3 regions of the Bradyrhizobium sp. Arg237L genome follow, and region 1 is predicted to be linked to each of the others. Evidence: predicted binding sites of a transcription regulator. Region 1 holds the regulator's gene; each other region holds the start of a gene.

Region 1 (3,276 bases):
GAAGGTGGCCGTGCTCGCGACCGGCGACGAACTGGTGATGCCCGGCACCTCTCCGGGCCCGGGCCAGATCGTCTATTCCAACGGCTATGCGCTGCGGGCGCTGGCGCGCGCGGAAGGCGCTGAAGCGATCGATCTGGGGGTCGCCGCCGACACGGTTGCCGCCACCACCGAGGGCATCCGCCGCGCGCATGCCGCGGGCGCCGACATCCTCATCACCACCGGCGGCGCCTCGGTCGGCGACCACGACCTCGTAAAGCCGTCGCTCGAGGCCGAGGGCGTCACCATGGCGTTCTGGAAGATCGCGATGCGGCCCGGCAAGCCGATGATGCATGGCCGACTCGGCACGATGCGAGTGATCGGCCTACCCGGCAATCCGGTGTCGTCCTATGTCTGCGCCTACCTGTTCCTGGTGCCGTTGATTCGGGCCCTCCTCGGCCGCTCGGCTGTTCATCACGTCAGCGAAAGCGCCCTGCTCGGCCGCGATCTCGCCGCCAACGATCAGCGCGAAGATTATCTTCGCGCGCTTCTCGAAGAGCGCGACGACGGCACGCTGATCGCAACGCCGGTCACCAAGCAGGACAGTTCGCTGCTTGGGAATCTCACTGCGGCGCAGGCACTTGTGATCCGTCCGCCATTCGCGCCGGCCGCAGCAAAAGGCGCGCCTTGCGACATTCTCCGATTGCCTGAATGACGCCGCGACCAGCACCTACTGAAGCATCTCTGATCGCGTTCACCAGAAATTAAGTGGTTGCGGAACACATATCGAACATATAGTGTCCGTTCATGATTTGTTTCGAAACTCGCTGTCTACGAATGGGAGTGCGTTACTCCCGAGATCAGCTCTTCTCAAGTCTCGGATCGAACGACGCTACCAACCGGGGGAATGCTCGCGATGCTTACGCGCAAACAGTATGAACTTCTGCGTTTCATCAACGAACGGCTGAAAGAGGCCGGCGTGCCTCCTTCGTTCGATGAGATGAAGGACGCGCTCGACCTGCGCTCGAAGTCCGGCATCCACCGCCTGATCACGGCGCTGGAGGAACGGGGCTTCATCCGTCGCCTGCCGAACCGCGCCCGCGCGATCGAGGTGATCAAACTGCCCGAGCTCTCCGCCGCCGGCAACGGCCGCCGCGGCTTCACGCCGAGCGTCATCGAGGGCACGCTCGGCAAGCGCACGACCAGCGCGGCCGTGGCCGAAGACGATGGCAACCGTCCCGTCGCTGTTCCCGTGATGGGCCGGATCGCGGCGGGTACGCCGATCGAGGCGCTGCAGACCCGCAGCCACACCATCAGCGTGCCGCCCGACATGCTCGGCTCCGGTGAGCACTATGCGCTCGAGGTGCGCGGCGATTCCATGGTGGAGGCCGGCATCCTCGACGGCGACATGGCGCTGATCCAGCGCAACGAAACCGCCAACACCGGCGACATCGTGGTGGCGCTGATCGATGAGGAAGAGGCCACGCTGAAGCGTTTCCGTCGCCGCGGCGCCTCGATTGCGCTGGAGCCTGCCAATGCGGCCTACGAAGTCCGCATCCTGCCGCCGAACCGGGTGCGGATCCAGGGCAAGCTGATCGGGCTTTATCGCAAGTACTGAGACGACCAGGACGCAGCAGCCCCGTCTGGGTACTTAGGTGGGTGCTCTGCCCTAGAGGGCGATGACAAGAACGACTTAGAATGATTAGAATGAAAGCCCCGGTAAATTCGCCGGGGCACTTCGGTGCAAGGTGATGTGCGGCAGCGTCTCGCTATCGTGTTTGTGAACGGACCGAAGGCGCGGGCCGTACAAATGCCAAGAACGAAGCAGAGGCTTATAAGTTATCGTCCACTCTGATAGAGGCCTGCGCCTCTTCCCAGGCACGGGTCGGCTATCTCGAATGAGGAGCAATCCGATGTGTGACTATAGCCTGCATGCCGTGGCGACGCGTCCCGCCCAGGTTGGAGAGACGCTTATCACCACCACCTTCCGCGGCACTTCGACCCGCGGCTTCGCTTCGGAAAGCGATCCGACGGTCGCAGTCTGCATGCTTCCCGGGACCGAACTCGCGTTCGCCGATAACGTCCGTTACGACAATCGCTGGATCTGGACCAAGACGACCGGCTTCCGCGTCGGCAAGTTCAACCAGATCGATCCGCATATTCGGGATCGTCATCACGACGCGATCGAGTTTCCCGATGGCAGCCATGTGCTGGTGACCCAGCTCTGCGAAGGGCAGCGGGCGACCGTGCTGCAATTGCCAGTGACGCATCATGTTGCAGAGCCGGCACCGAAGGCGGTCGAGCAGCGCCCCGCGCCGAACCCGCTGTTCATCGGCTGAGACAGCTTCGGGCAGCGTGCGCCGCCGGTCTCGGCCGGCGGAGCGTTGCCGCGAGTGACAAGCAAAGTGTTTTGAGCGGCCCCGGAGGCCATCCGGGGGCGCATGTGATTTTGTGTTGGAACGGATGCTTTATTCGCCAAGGGGGCGTGATCGGTGGTCACCAAGATCACATGGCAAAGAGCCGGACGAGTGGCTGAGCCCGGCCGATACATGTTCAGGTTCGGCTGGCTCACCGTCGCAGCGGAAGATCTCGCGATCTGGGAGCGATTTCCGGATGCGACCTTTACGCTCGTGCAAATGCCGTCGCATTCGGGCGATCCGGATGAATTTCGGCTCGGCGCCTTCGAGCTAGCGGCCAACGCCGGCGGTGATTGAAGGGGGCGCTCAGTCGTCCGACTGCAGGTCGGATTCGGACGGGGTCGCATCGATGGCGCGCGGCACGGGTGCCCCCTGGATCCGGATCGTGGTCTCGGGTTCGCCTTCGCCTGACATCGCAGGCGACCACGGCCGGTCGAGGCCGGCGGGCCTGACCGCGTCGATGACGAAGCCGTTCCGGTTCCGCCTTAGCGCCAGCCCGCCCTGCCGCCGCAGCCGCTCGGCATCGATGACCGCCGCCGCGCAGCCTGGCGGCACCGGCCGTGCGGTCACGATCAGCACCGCCCGCTCGCAATCGTCCGCGAGCGCCTCGGATCGCTGGGTGAGCGCGATGAACGCGCCACCGGCCGCAGAGGTCACGCAGCCGCTCTCATCGCAGGACACGCCCTCCGTCAGCGACGGATCGCCCGCGCTGCGGGCATCGGCATCCGCGGCCAGCCACTCCTTGGCGAGAAACGCATCCTTCGCAGTCCGCATCAGGTGCAGCCGCCCGTCACCGCCGCGGACGGCGACATTGCGGCCGTCGCCGGAAATCAGAATGTCCGGTTGCGGCGCCCTCACCGCCCAGACCACCGCAATGAGAAGC
Region 2 (3,276 bases), on a different contig from region 1:
CGCCGTCGTCATGAAACCGTTGCACGGCCATGGCGGCGCCGCGGTGTTCCGCGTGATGCCGCAGGACATGAATTTCGGTTCGCTGTTCGACATGTTTACGGTGACGTTCAAGGAGCCATGGGTGATCCAGCGCTTCCTTCCCGAGGTCAAGCATGGCGACAAGCGCATCATTCTGGTCGATGGCGAATTCGCCGGCGCCGTCAACCGCGTGCCTGCGGCGGACGACCTGCGCTCCAACATGGTGCGTGGCGGCGCGGCGCAGTCGACCGAGCTGTCCGACCGCGAGCGCGAGATCTGCACAACCCTCGGCCCGGCCTTGCGCGAGATCGGCCTGTTGTTCGTCGGCATCGACGTGATCGACGGCTACCTCACCGAGATCAACGTCACCTCGCCGACCGGCATCCGCGCCATCGCGCGGCTCGGCGGCCCGGACGTGGCGGCCATGATCTGGGACGTCATCGAGGCGAAGCGCGCAAAATCTTAGGGCGCGTCTGCCTTTCTTCCGCTCTGAGACCTCTTGTCAGCTTGCGACGGCGAGCGCAGCATGGCCTTGCTCGCCTTCAGGTCGTGGGGCAGGACCTGCTCGCGGGCGGCAACGCGATGATTGCCAAAATATAACTCGATAAAAATCGTGGAGGAAAAGCATGACAATCAACGTCTCGCGAAGGTCCCTGCTCGCGCTCGGCGCCGGCCTTGGTGCAAGCACGCTGCTCGGGGGCAGCGCGCTGGCACGCGCGCCGAAGCTCGGCACGCAAACGCCGTATTGGCACCGCTTCATTCTAGGCGATGCCGAAGTCACCGTCGTCTCCGACGGCCCGCTGCCGCTTGGCGATCCCTCCGGCACCTTCACCGGCGTGCCGAAGGAAGAAGTGAAGAAGATGCTGTCGGACAACTTCCTGTCGCCCGACAATGTGGTGCTGGAGCAGAATTCGCCGATCGTGAACACCGGCGACAAGCTGATCCTGTTCGACACCGGCATGGGCACTTCGAAAGCGTTCGGTCCGACCACCGGCCGCCAGCAGAAGAGCATGGCGGAAGCCGGCATCAAGCCGGAGGACATCGACGCCGTCGTCTGCTCGCATGCGCATATCGACCACATCGGCGGCATCGTCGGTGCCAACGACAAGCCGCTGTTCCCGAACGCGCAGGTCTATATCGCCCAGAGCGATTTCGATTACTGGACCGATGAAGGCAAGATGGGCAGCCCGCTGAAGGACTTCGTCGTTCACGCGCGCAAGAATCTGCTGCCAGTCCGGGACCGGCTGGTGTTCTTCAAGGACGGCCAGGAATTCCTGCCCGGCGTGCAGGCGATCGCGGCGCCCGGCCACACCATCGGCCACCACATCTTTATGGTGACCTCGGCCGGCAAATCCTTCGCCTTCCTCGGCGACCTCTCGCACCACGCCGTGCTGCTGCTCGAGCGGCCGCGGATGGAATTCTCCTACGATACCGACCCGAAACAGGCGGCGGCCTCGCGGGTGAGGCTGCTGGAGATGCTGGCGGCCAACAAGACCCCCGTGATGTCCTACCACTTCGCCTGGCCCGGCTACGGCCATGTCGCCAAGGTCGGCGACGGCTTCCACTATTATCCCGAACCGATGCAGATGACGCTGTAAGCTGCGTGGGCTCCGGGACAGCGGAAAAGCGGCCCCGGAGCCCACGTTCCCGTAATGTTCTTGCGCTTGGCGTTGCCTTCGGCTACCCTCGATTGTGGCAAGGGGGCAGCATGGTTCAACGCGTTTCCACCGTCGCTTTCGAGGGGATCGAGGCTCGTGCGGTCGACGTGCAGGTGCAGGTCGCGCCGGGACTACCGGCTTTTGCGATCGTAGGCCTGCCGGACAAGGCGGTCTCCGAGGCGCGGGAGCGGGTTCGCTCGGCGCTGATCGCCTCCGGCCTCGCCCTTCCGGCGCGCCGGATCATCGTCAATCTGGCGCCGGCCGACCTGCCAAAGGAAGGCAGCCATTACGACCTGCCGATCGCACTCGGGCTGATGGCGGCGATCGGGGCCATCCCGCCGGATGCGCTCAACGGCTTCACAGTGCTGGGCGAACTCGGGCTGGACGGCTCGATCGCTCCGGTTGCGGGCGTCTTGCCGGCGGCGATCGGCGCCAATTCGCGCGACGAGGGGCTGATCTGCCCCGCGGCCTGCGGCTCCGAAGCGGCGTGGGCGAGCCCGGACATCCAGATCATCGCAGCACACTCGCTGATCCAGATCGCCAATCACTTCAAGGGCACGCAGGTGCTGTCGCGCCCACAGCCGAAGGTGCATGAGCAGAAGGAGACGCTGCTCGACCTGCGCGACATCAAGGGCCAGGAAAGCGCCAAGCGGGCGCTCGAGATCGCAGCGGCCGGCGGGCATCATTTGTTGATGATGGGCTCGCCCGGCGCCGGCAAATCGATGCTGGCGGCGCGGCTGCCCTCGATCCTGCCGCCGCTGTCGCCGTCGGAACTTTTGGAAGTGTCGATGATCGCGTCGGTGGCCGGCGAGATCCGCGACGGCGCCTTGACCGCGCGGCGGCCCTTCCGCAGCCCGCATCATTCCGCCAGCATGGCTGCGCTCACCGGCGGCGGCATGCGCGCCAGGCCCGGCGAAATCTCGCTGGCGCATCAGGGCGTGCTGTTCCTCGACGAACTGCCGGAATTCGATCCACGCGTGCTGGATTCGCTGCGCCAGCCGCTGGAGACGGGCGAGGTTTCGGTTTCGCGTGCCAATCACCGCGTCACCTATCCGGCGCGCTTCATGCTGGTGGCGGCGATGAACCCGTGCCGCTGCGGTCATGCCTATGAGCCCGGCTATGCCTGCAAGCGCGGACCCATCGACCGCTGCACCGCCGATTACCAGATGCGCATCTCAGGCCCGCTGATGGACCGCATCGATCTGCGGATCGAGGTGCCGGCGGTGACCGCCGCCGACCTGATCCTGCCGCCGCCTGCCGAAGGATCGGCGGAAGTGGCGGCGCGGGTCGCTGCGGCGCGCGACGTCCAGCTTGCGCGCTATGCCGCCGCCGGCATGCCGAACGTCCGCACCAATGCGGAAGCGCCGGCATCGCTGCTTGAGACCATCGCCCAGCCGGACGCGCAGGGGCAGAAGCTGTTGCGCGATGCCGCCGAGACCATGCGCCTCACCGCGCGCGGCTATCACCGCGTGCTGCGCGTCGCGCGCACGCTCGCCGATCTCGACGGCACGGAGAAGATCGGACGATTGCATCTCGCGGAGGCCCTGTCCTACCGCGCGCTCGCCGACGACATCAGGCGCGCGGCGTAAAGCGTCCAGCA
Region 3 (3,276 bases), on a different contig from region 1:
TGACCGTCGGAAGGCCAAAGGTCTCGTCGACGAACGATTGCGGCTTCAACTGGCGCACGATCTCGCTGTTGCCGATCAGCGCCTTGATGTCGCTCTTGGTCGCTGCGAGAATTCGGCGCACCACCGGATAGGCTTCGGGATGCACGCCGGACGTATCGAGCGGGTCCTCGCCATCATTGATGCGCAGGAAGCCGGCGCATTGCTCGAACGCCTTCGGCCCCAGCCGCGGCACCTCCTTCAGCGCCTTGCGCGACTTGAACGGGCCGTTCGAGTCGCGGTGCTGCACGATGCTTTGCGCTAAGCCGGGCCCGATGCCCGACACCCGCGACAGCAGCGGGACGGAGGCGGTGTTGACGTCGACGCCGACGGCGTTGACGCAGTCTTCCACCACGGCATCGAGCGAGCGCGCCAGCTTGCTTTCGCCGAGATCGTGCTGATACTGGCCGACGCCGATCGCCTTGGGATCGATCTTCACCAGCTCGGCGAGCGGATCCTGCAGGCGGCGGGCGATCGACACCGCGCCGCGCAGGGTGACGTCCAGCCCGGGCAGTTCCTCCGACGCATAGGCAGAGGCCGAATAAACGGAAGCGCCGGCCTCCGAGACGACGATCTTCGTCATCTTCAAGTCCGGCAGCCGCTTCACCAGTTCGGTGGCGAGCTTATCGGTCTCGCGCGAGGCCGTGCCGTTGCCGATCGCGATCAGGTTGACGCGATGCTGAATGGCGAGCTTACCGAGGATCGCGAGCGCCTCGTCCCATTGCCGCTGCGGCTCGTGCGGATAGACCGCTGTCGTCGCCAGCACCTTGCCGGTCGCATCGACGACGGCGACCTTGACGCCGGTGCGATAGCCGGGATCGAGCCCCATGGTGACACGCGCACCGGCGGGCGCCGCCAGCAAGAGGTCGCGCAGGTTGGAGGCGAACACCCGCACCCCTTCGGTTTCCGCCGCCGTCCACAGCCGCATGCGCAGGTCGATGTTGAGATGCACCTGGATCTTGGTGCGCCACGCCCAGCGCACGGTTTCGATCAGCCATTTGTCGCCGGGACGGCCGAGATCGGAAATGCCGAAACGTTTCATGATCTTCAATTCATAGGCACTCGGCACGCCGGCAACCGGCGGCTCTGCCTCCGGCTGCATCTGCAGGTCGAGAATCTCCTCCTTTTCGCCGCGGAACAGCGCCAGGATGCGGTGCGACGGCAGCTTGTGCAGCGGCTCGCTGAAGTCGAAATAGTCCTTGAACTTTTCGCCCTCGGTCTTCTTGCCCTTGCGCACGGCTGAGACCATGCGCGCATTCGTCCACACCTCCTCGCGCAGCGCGCCGATCAGATCGGCGTCCTCGTCGAAGCGCTCGACCAGGATCGCGCGCGCGCCTTCCAGCGCCGCGGCGGCATCGGCCACGCCCTTCTCCGCATCGACGAAACCTGCCGCCTGCGCTTTCGGATCATGCTGCGGCTGCGTCATCAACAGCTCGGACAAAGGTTCGAGCCCGGCCTCCTTGGCGATCTCGGCCTTGGTGCGACGTTTCGGCTTGTAGGGAAGATAGATGTCCTCCAGACGCGCCTTGTTGTCGGCGGCCATGATCTGCGCTTCGAGCGCGGCATCGAGCTTGCCCTGCTCGCGAATCGAATTGAGGATCGCGGTGCGGCGCTCCTCGAGCTCGCGCAGATAGGTGAGCCGTTCTTCCAGCGTGCGCAATTGCGCGTCATCGAGCGCGCCGGTCAATTCCTTGCGATAGCGGGCAATGAACGGCACCGTGGCGCCCCCGTCGAGCAACGTGACGGCCGCCTCGACCTGCTGTTCGCGCACGCCAAGCTCTTGCGCAATCTGCTGATGAATCTTTGCCACGCAATTCCCTCTGCACCACTTCGAAGCAACCGAACCACCGGTCGCGAGGACGCCGCTTATGGACCATGCCCGCCGATTTGATCAAGTCGCAGCGACAGGCAGTTCACAAGCGCGGCCCGCGCGAACGGCGAATCGGTATCGCGGTCTGTGCGCCGTCAATCTGCCGAAGATGTGTCGAATCGTCCTCCGGCAAAGCTCTCCGACATTTTCTAGTTTGGCCTGCTTGACGAAGGGCAGGTTTCGTGATGTTCTTTTTTTGTTCTTTCGATCTTAAGTTGCGTACAAGAGGTATTTCATGGACGACGGGTATACCGGCGCCGAATCGTTTCAGTTTGTCTTCCACAATGATGATGAGACGCCACGGGAGTTCGTCAGGGAGCTCTTGCGCGCCGTGTTCGGCAAGTCGGAACGGGAGGCGATCCTGTTCGCGGCCGAGATCGACCAGCAAGGCAATGCCACCTGCGGCCCTTATCCGTCCCGGGTCGCGGCGGCGCTTTGGAAAACCGCGCAACAGCGCATCAGCGCGGCCGGGCATCGTCTTCAGATTACCAGCGAGGCAGTAAGGACCAGCGGCCCATGCGATTTGTGCGGCGCGCCGCCGCCGGTGCAGGAGGTGCAGCTCGGCGACAAGATCGCCTGCCTCTGCAGCGATTGCCTGCTCGCGGCAAGGGATGCATCCGAAAAATTGCAGGGCGAAGAATTCAGATACACATACGTCGCGATTGATTGGCATTTTGCCGGCATTCCGCGCAACCAGCTCGTGACGCGGGCGCGCGGCTTTCCGGGTCATATGCGTGCGGACGTTCAAGTCGCGCTGGACCGATTGCTCGCCTCACCGATCCACTTCTTCGGCGTCCACGAAGAATATCGCTACGAGACGCTGACTTTTGCGGGATTGATGAATGACGGGCGCAATGCGCCGGTGATCGCTCCGCCGCAGTATTATGAAGTCGACGTCGGCGAGCCGGCGGCGGTGAAATGTCTTAACAACGGATTGTGGCTGTGCCGCGCTGGCGAGCTTCGCTACGCGGTGCTGCTATCAATTTATCGCGAATCCCGCAACGAGGACGCGATCCGGATCGAGATCGCGGTGCCGACCGGCGCAACCGGCGACACCTTCGTGCAGCGCTGTTTTTCGGAACTCGAGCAAGCGGTGCAGGCAGCACGCTCCTATCGCGGCAAGATTCTTTCGCTCGACGGCGGAGCCGAATATCGCGGACGCTCAAGGGGAGTAACGGTGCACCGGTTGCCGCCGATCGATCGCGAGGCCGTTATCCTGCCCGAACCGACCCTAAGACTGCTTGAGCGCAATGTTCTGAACTTTGTCGGTAGCCGCGACGCGCTGCGCCGACTGGGTCAGTCGACGCGCAAGGGCATCCTGCTCTATGGCCCGCCGGGCACCGGCAAAACTCACACCATCCGCTATCTCG

Evidence for each region. The regulator LexA, encoded in region 1, represses DNA repair genes until DNA is damaged. The targets are predictions, from matches to a motif close to TGTTCNNNNTGTGTTCNG.
Region 2: a site for LexA is predicted at 1,661-1,678, ahead of OZ411_RS33840 (YifB family Mg chelatase-like AAA ATPase). Genes of this name have one in related genera too.
Region 3: a site for LexA is predicted at 2,093-2,110, ahead of OZ411_RS13260 (ATP-dependent Clp protease adaptor ClpS). Genes of this name have one in related genera too.

What each region holds. Positions count from the first base shown of each region.
Region 1 is NZ_JAQMIL010000024.1:107,428-110,703, reverse strand. Features, by position in the region: gene glp (gephyrin-like molybdotransferase Glp) at 1-691, shown strand, start outside; gene lexA (transcriptional repressor LexA) at 893-1,594, shown strand; gene OZ411_RS17100 (hypothetical protein) at 1,890-2,315, shown strand; gene OZ411_RS17095 (hypothetical protein) at 2,505-2,690, shown strand; gene OZ411_RS17090 (ComEC/Rec2 family competence protein) at 2,700-3,276, opposite strand, start outside.
Region 2 is NZ_JAQMIL010000074.1:18,684-21,959, forward strand. Features, by position in the region: gene gshB (glutathione synthase) at 1-484, shown strand, start outside; gene OZ411_RS33835 (MBL fold metallo-hydrolase) at 645-1,616, shown strand; gene OZ411_RS33840 (YifB family Mg chelatase-like AAA ATPase) at 1,727-3,265, shown strand.
Region 3 is NZ_JAQMIL010000018.1:1,474-4,749, reverse strand. Features, by position in the region: gene OZ411_RS13265 (Tex family protein) at 1-1,846, opposite strand, end outside; gene OZ411_RS13260 (ATP-dependent Clp protease adaptor ClpS) at 2,142-3,276, shown strand, end outside.